Regions from separate parts of the Dactylosporangium sp. NPDC051485 genome, predicted to be linked through region 2. Evidence: riboswitches for the same ligand, from Rfam matches in the RefSeq annotation. Region 2 holds a riboswitch; each other region holds the start of a gene.
What was found. Region 2 has a riboswitch for cobalamin ahead of AB0M46_RS34045 (CbtB domain-containing protein). Riboswitches for the same ligand answer to the same signal wherever they lie in the genome.
Positions count from the first base shown of each region.

Region 1: it holds a riboswitch for cobalamin, as region 2 does, so the genes downstream of both, AB0M46_RS28210 (ribonucleoside-diphosphate reductase subunit alpha) here and AB0M46_RS34045 (CbtB domain-containing protein) in region 2, are expected to answer to the same signal.
Region 3: it holds a riboswitch for cobalamin, as region 2 does, so the genes downstream of both, AB0M46_RS38570 (VWA domain-containing protein) here and AB0M46_RS34045 (CbtB domain-containing protein) in region 2, are expected to answer to the same signal.

Region 1 covers NZ_JBFAZW010000054.1:68,222-70,478, reverse strand. The annotation lists gene AB0M46_RS28215 (acyltransferase) at 1-719, opposite strand, end outside; cobalamin riboswitch at 1,048-1,258, shown strand; gene AB0M46_RS28210 (ribonucleoside-diphosphate reductase subunit alpha) at 1,386-2,257, shown strand, end outside.
Region 2 covers NZ_JBFAZW010000074.1:18,998-21,254, forward strand. The annotation lists gene ctaD (cytochrome c oxidase subunit I) at 1-531, shown strand, start outside; cobalamin riboswitch at 584-732, shown strand; gene AB0M46_RS34045 (CbtB domain-containing protein) at 768-986, shown strand; gene AB0M46_RS34050 (CbtA family protein) at 999-1,859, shown strand; gene crcB (fluoride efflux transporter CrcB) at 1,936-2,257, opposite strand, start outside.
Region 3 covers NZ_JBFAZW010000094.1:17,246-19,502, reverse strand. The annotation lists gene AB0M46_RS38570 (VWA domain-containing protein) at 1-877, opposite strand, end outside; cobalamin riboswitch at 953-1,081, opposite strand; gene AB0M46_RS38565 (hypothetical protein) at 1,182-2,060, shown strand; gene AB0M46_RS38560 (hypothetical protein) at 2,127-2,257, shown strand, end outside.

The sequences.
Region 1 (2,257 bases), on a different contig from region 2:
AGCTCGTCGCGCATCCGGGCCACCTCTTGCGCGCCAAAGTAGATCTGCACGGTCCGGTTCGCCCGGGCAGCCGCCGCCAGCTCGGCGGCCAGCGCCTCGGCCTCGGCGGGCTCCGGCAGCCGGACGCTCGGCATCCCGCCGTCGCTCGGCGGCAGGATCTCGTTGAGGTACCCGTCGCGGTCCTCCACGACGACGACCTCCGGCATCTCCCCGCCGTCGATCGCCGCCGACCACGCCTGCATGAGCAGCACGTAGGTCTGCATGTCGCCGACCGAGTGGTGGAACGAGGTGCACACGGCGGTGCCGCCGTCGGAGAACTCGGTGACCCGCACGGTCAGCAGCGGCAGCCCGCCGTCGCGCGCCTTCGTCGCCTCGCAGTGGTTGGCCAGCCCCGAGTTGGGCATCGCGACGCGGCTGACGGCCTCGGCGAGCGTGTCGTCGATGGTGTAGAACTCCATCGGTACGCCCTCGTCGCTGCAGACGATCTCCAGCAGGTCGCCGGTGGTGCGCATCCGCCCGCCGAAGACGGGAACCGCGGCCAGCGCCCGCGCCAGCCCCTTCGCCAGGTCGTCGGCCGGCAGCGGCCGGGCGAAGAACAGCACGATCGAGGCCGGGACGTTCGACAGCAGCGTGTCCCGCAGGCCGCACCGGATCACCGTGCCGGGCGCCTGGCCCGACGTGACGGTCCGGCTCTCGCGCAGTTGCGGCCAGCCACCCATGGATACCCCTCACGACGCTGCGGCTTGAAGCATTGATCTTCGTAAACCAAGCGCGGCCGCGGCATCGGCCGAGCGGACAGACCGGCGGCGCTATGCAGCCGGTGGTGCGGGAGATCACGCCGGGCGGTGCGGGAGATCACGCCGGGTGGTGCCACCTCCCGGCGGACGGGACATTTGGCCTGCGTTCGACCTGATGGGTTTGCCGGGCCGCGGTGGTTGGCCCCGCGACCTGACACAGCGTGAGGCGTGACAGCGACGCACGGTGATGCGATGTACGCGACACGCCGACACACCATCTGGTGTTTCGCTTTCTCGATTCCTCCCATATATGGTGTTGCCCGCAGCTGGTTCGCGCGTCCTGCCAGGACGGGCGTCGCAAGAGGGAACCCGGTGGAAGTCCGGGACTGCCCCGCAGCGGTGAGTGGGAACGAAAGCCGTCAACGAAGCACTGGACCGCACAGGTCTGGGAAGCGACGGCCGGTAGGCGACCTCGGTCATGCCCGCGAGTCCGAAGACCTGCCAGCGCACCGCGGGCCGTCCGGGCCCGTGGTGGTCGGAGGCCGCGCGGGACGGCTGACGCCAACGCCAGTCGACGGCGCCTGCCGTCGCCCGGTGGCGTCCCTGCTCGCGCGCCCAACGTTGGTCGACGGGCGACGAGGGGGACACATGACAGTCACGCAGGACAAGGCCGTGCCCGGCCAGGGGGCGCCGGAGCAGCGACGGCACGCGATGCGGGTCCGCAAGCGCAACGGCGACCTGGAGCCGGTCGACGTCAACAAGATCGTCAAGGCGGTCGAGCGGTGGGTCGGCGACCTGGACGAGGTCGACCCGCTGCGGGTGGCGACGAAGACGATCAGCGGGCTGTACGACGGGGCGACGACCGCCGAGCTGGACAAGCTGTCCATCCAGACCGCCGCGGAGCTGATCGGTGAGGAGCCGCAGTACTCCCGTCTCGCCGCGCGGCTGCTCGCGGCGTACGTCGACAAGGAGGTCCGCGGGCAGGGCGTCGCGAGCTTCAGCCAGTCGATCCGCTACGGCCACCAACTCGGGCTGATCGGCGACGAGACGGCCGCCTTTGTCGCCGCGAACGCGCGGAAGCTCGACGACGCCGTGAACCTCGACGGGGATCTGCGGTTCGAGTACTTCGGGCTGCGCACCGTCGCCGACCGTTACCTGTTGCGCCACCCCGAAGCCCGCCTGGTCGTGGAGACGCCGCAGTACTGGCTGCTGCGCGTGGCCTGCGGGCTGTCGCAGACGCCGGCCGAGGCCATCGGCTTCTACCGGCTCATGTCCTGCCTGGCGTACCTGCCGAGCTCGCCGACGCTGTTCAACTCCGGCACCCGGCACACCCAGATGTCCTCCTGCTTCCTCGTGGACTCCCCGCGCGACGAGCTCGACTCCATCTACGAGCGTTACCACCAGGTCGCGAAGCTGTCGAAGTTCTCCGGCGGCATCGGCATCTCGTGGACGCGCGTGCGCGGGCGGGGCGCGCTGATCCGCGGTACCAACGGAAAATCCAACGGCATCGTGCCCTTCCT
Region 2 (2,257 bases):
GGCGTGCTGATCGCCTCACCGCCGATGGACTTCCACCTGTCCGACACGTACTTCATCGTCGCCCACATGCACTACGTGCTCTTCGGCACCATCGTGTTCGCCGCGTTCGGCGGCCTGTACTTCTGGTTCCCCAAGATCACCGGCCGGATGCTCCACGAGGGCCTCGGCAAGCTGCACTTCTGGCTCACCTTCGTGGGCTTCCACACCACGTTCCTGGTGCAGCACTGGCTCGGCGCGCGCGGCATGCCCCGCCGCTACGCCGACTACCTGGCCAGCGACGGCTTCACGGTGTACAACACCATCTCGAGCATCGGCGCGTTCATCCTCGGCCTGTCGATGCTGCCCCTGCTGTACAACCTCTGGTCCTCCTACCGGTTCGGCCGGCGCGTCGAGGGCAACGACCCGTGGGGCTACACCAACTCGCTGGAGTGGGCCACCAGCTGCCCGCCGCCCCGGCACAACTTCACCCGCCTGCCCCGGATCCGCTCCGCCCGCCCGGCCTTCGACGACAGGTACGGCGAAGGCCTGTGACGGGCCGATGTGCCGGGGGCGTCGTTCTCAAGATCGTGAAACGCGGCACTCGGCACGTCCTGCGATTGACGGTTCGCGCTGCGTACCCGTAGCGTCGGGCCCAACTGACGACGTCCGGAAGCCGGTGAGAGTCCGGCACGGTCGCGCCGCTGTGAGGCCATCGCTGGCCGAGTCAGACCCGCCGCCGTCAGCTCGCCACTACGAGAGGGACGCTCGATCCCTGAAGGAGGCTCCCCGTGAGCGTGTCGTCTTCCCCGTCCGGCGCCGTCGCGACGCCGGTCGTCATCCCCCTGTCCCGGTCGCTGGTCTGGCTGGTGGGCACCGCCGCGCTCGCCGCGCTGGTCTACTACTTCGTCGGCATCGACCAGGGCGCGGTGTCGATCTTCGGCAACGACGCCCACGTGCACGAGTTCGTGCACGACGGCCGCCACTTCCTCGGCTTCCCCTGCCACTAGCGGGGGCTGACGATGGAGAAGCGGATCATCGCCCGCGGCCTGCTCGCCGGGGCGCTCGCGGGTCTGGCCGCGTTCGTGTTCGCACGGATCTTCGCCGAGCCGCGCATCCAGGACGCGATCGACTACGAGTCGGGCCGTCACGAGGCCCAGGAGGCCCTGGACAAGGCGGCCGGCGTGGCCGTCGCGCACGAGCACGACCACGAGCTGTTCAGCCGGACGATCCAGGGCAACGTCGGCATCGGCGTCGGCATGATCGCCTTCGGCCTGGCGATGGGCGCCCTGTTCGCGGTCGCCTACGCCGTCTGCCTCGGCCGGGTCGGCAACCTCCGGCCGCGCAGCCTGGCCGTGCTGCTGGCCGGGGCCGGGTTCATGACGCTGTACCTGGTGCCGTTCTTCAAGTACCCGGCCAACCCGCCCGCGATCGGCCACGAAGAGACGATCGGGCAGCGCAGCGCGTTCTACCTCATCATGGTGCTCGCCTCGGTGCTGTTCATGATCCTCGCGGTCGTCCTCGGCCAGCGCCTGAAGCCCCGCTTCGGCACCTGGAACGCGACCCTGCTCGCCGCGGCCGCGTTCGTCGTGGTCATCGGCGTGCTCATGGCCCTGCTGCCGGCCTTCGGCGAGCTGTCGTCGAACGTCGCCGAGTACGGCCACCACGCCACCGAGACGCCGCTGCCCCTGCGCGACCCGCAACGCAACATCGTCTTCCCGGGCTTCGACGCCGACCTGTTGTTCGAGTTCCGGCTGTACACCGTCGGCGCCCAACTGCTGCTGTGGACCGTCATCGGCCTGGTCTTCGCCCCGATGGCCGAGCGGCTGCTGGGCGCCCGGCCGGTGCGCACCGAGCCGGCGAAGGCCCCCGCGGCCGCCTGAGCGACGGGGCCGGGCGCCGTCCACGCTCCCTGCGTGACGGCGCCCGGCCCTGCGTGGTGCTCAGCGGGTCCGGTTGTCAGTGGACGGCCTGGGCCAGCATCAGGCCGATGGCGGCGGCGCCCAGGCCGGCGACCAGCGAGGCGACGATGTTCATGACGGCGTAGAAGCGGTGCCCGCCCTCGGCCAGGCGCAGCGTCTCGTAGCTGAACGTCGAGTACGTGGTGAGCGCGCCGCAGAAGCCGGTGCCCAGCAGGGCGCTCACCGCAGGACTGGCCGGCAGCCCCGCGAGCAGGCCGAGCAGCAGCGAGCCGCACACGTTGACGGTGAGCGTGCCCCAGGGGAACACCGAGTCGTGCTTGGACTGCACGGTCCGGTCGGTGAGGTACCGCAGGGGAGCC
Region 3 (2,257 bases), on a different contig from region 2:
CGTGCCACGCGGCCAGGGCCACCGCGGTCCGCGCGACGACGATGTCGGCCCGGAGGCCGTCCACGCGGTACGCCAGGCAGATCCGCGCGATCCGGTCCAGCTCCCGATCGGGCAGGGACACCGCGCCGAGGCGGGCCCGGGCGACGGCGATGCGGGCGGCGAGCTCGGCGTCGGCCTCGACGTAGCGGGTAGCGAACGCGGCGGGGTCGGCCTCGTAGGCCAGGCGGCGGCGGACCACCTCGGCCCGCGGCGGCGCCTCCTGCGGGGCGGCCACCCCGACGACCAGCCCGAAGCGGTCGACCAGCTGCGGGCGGGGCTCGCCCTCCTCCGGGTTCATGGTGCCGACGAGCAGGAACCGGGCGGCGTGCTTGACCGACACGCCGTCGCGCTCCACGTGCGCGCGGCCCATGGCGGCGGCGTCGAGGAGCAGGTCGACGAGGTGATCGGGCAGCAGGTTGACCTCGTCGACGTAGAGCACGCCCCGGTGGGCGGCGGCCAGCAGGCCCGGCTCGTAGGCCTTCACCCCGTCGCCGAGCGCCCGCTGCAGGTCCAGGGTGCCCACGACCCGGTCCTCGGTGGCGCCGACCGGCAGCTCGACGAGGGCGGAGCGGCGCCGCGCGGAGCCGGCCCCCGGCAGGTGGGGGCCGTCGGGGCACTCGGCGTCGGGGGCGGCCGGGTCGCAGGCGAAGCGGCAGCCGGTGACCACCTCGACCTCGGGCAGCAGCGCGGCCAGCGCCCGCACGACGGTGGACTTGGCGGTGCCCTTCTCGCCACGCACGAGCACTCCGCCGATGGCCGGCGACACGGCGGTGAGCAGCAGCGCCAGGCGCAGGTCGGCCAGGCCGACGACGGCCGAGAACGGATACGGCGGGGTCACGGGCACACTTCCCTTCGGCGGGTCCGCGCCCGCGAGGTGGCTGGGCCGCAGGGTTGCCTGCAGCGACAGCGGCCGGAGTCTCCTGGCTCCCGGATCGCCGCCGGCCCCCGGCCTTGCGGCCGTGATCCGGCCGTGGCCCGTGCGCTGGGGGACGACTCCCCGGTCACAGTGGCGGGACCGTCCCGGAATCGCACCGGGTTCCTCCGCGTACCGCTTCCGGTCATCGTGTCCCACCGGCCCCGGTACCGTCAACGCAACGAGATGTGACCCTCACGATCCGCCCGCCGCTGCCGATGGGGAGGGCATGCGGCGCTGGCCGGACCTGGCCGCCCAGACGGTGGCCCGTCTCCTGCTCGTGGCGATCGCGCTGATCGCCGCCACTCCCCTGCGCCTGCCGCCGCTCGCCCCGGAGACCGCGGTCGCGCCGCCGGGCACCCGGGCGATGTGGCTGTGGGAGCGCGACGACCCGCGGCCGGTGGTGGACTGGGCCACGGCCAACGGGGTGCGGGCGCTGTTCGCCTACTACGACCCCCGGGCCGGCGCGGCCGACCTGGCCCGGCTGCGCGAGCTGCGGCAGTTGTGCGACGCGGCCGGGATCGCGCTCGACGCGCTCGGCGGCGAGCCGGCCTGGACCACCGAGCACCCGGCCGCGCTGGCCTGGGCCCAGGGCGCGGCGGCCACGGGCCTGTTCCACGGCCTGCACATGGACGTGGAGCCCTACCTGCTGCCGTCCTGGAAGACCGACCAGGCCGCACTGGTACCGCAGTTCCTCACGCTGCTGGACCAGGTCTCCTCGGCCACGGACCTGCCGCTGGAGCTGGACGTGCCGTTCTGGCTACCCACGGTCGCGGTGCCGGACGGCGGGGGCAACCTCGCCGACGCGGTGCTGGCCCGCACCGACGGCGTCACGGTGATGAGCTACCGCAACACCGCCACCGGGGCCAACTCCATGGTCGGGGTGGCCGACGACCTGCTGCGCCGGGCCGGGAAGGTGGCCAAGCCGGTCCGCCTGGGCGCGGAGACGCAGCCGCTGGGCGACTGCGCGTACTGCAGCTTCCACGGCTCCACCGCCACCCAGCTGCACCAGACGCTCGCGGCGGTGGACTCGGCGGCGCAGCGGTACCCGGCGTTCGCGGGCATCGCGGTGCACCAGTACGACACCTGGATAACGCTCACCGGCTGACTCAACCCGTCGCGCGGGGCGCCGATCTGCCCTGGCGACACAAGAGATCCGGGAAGGACCCCTCCGATGCGCCGTTCTGCCTCCATCGCCCTCGCCGTTGCCGCCGGCGCGGCCGCCATCGTCCCCGCCGCGGCCCCGGCCTCGGCGGCCGTGCCGGACTTCGGCCTCGTCTCACCGGTCCTGGCCTCGATGCTCCC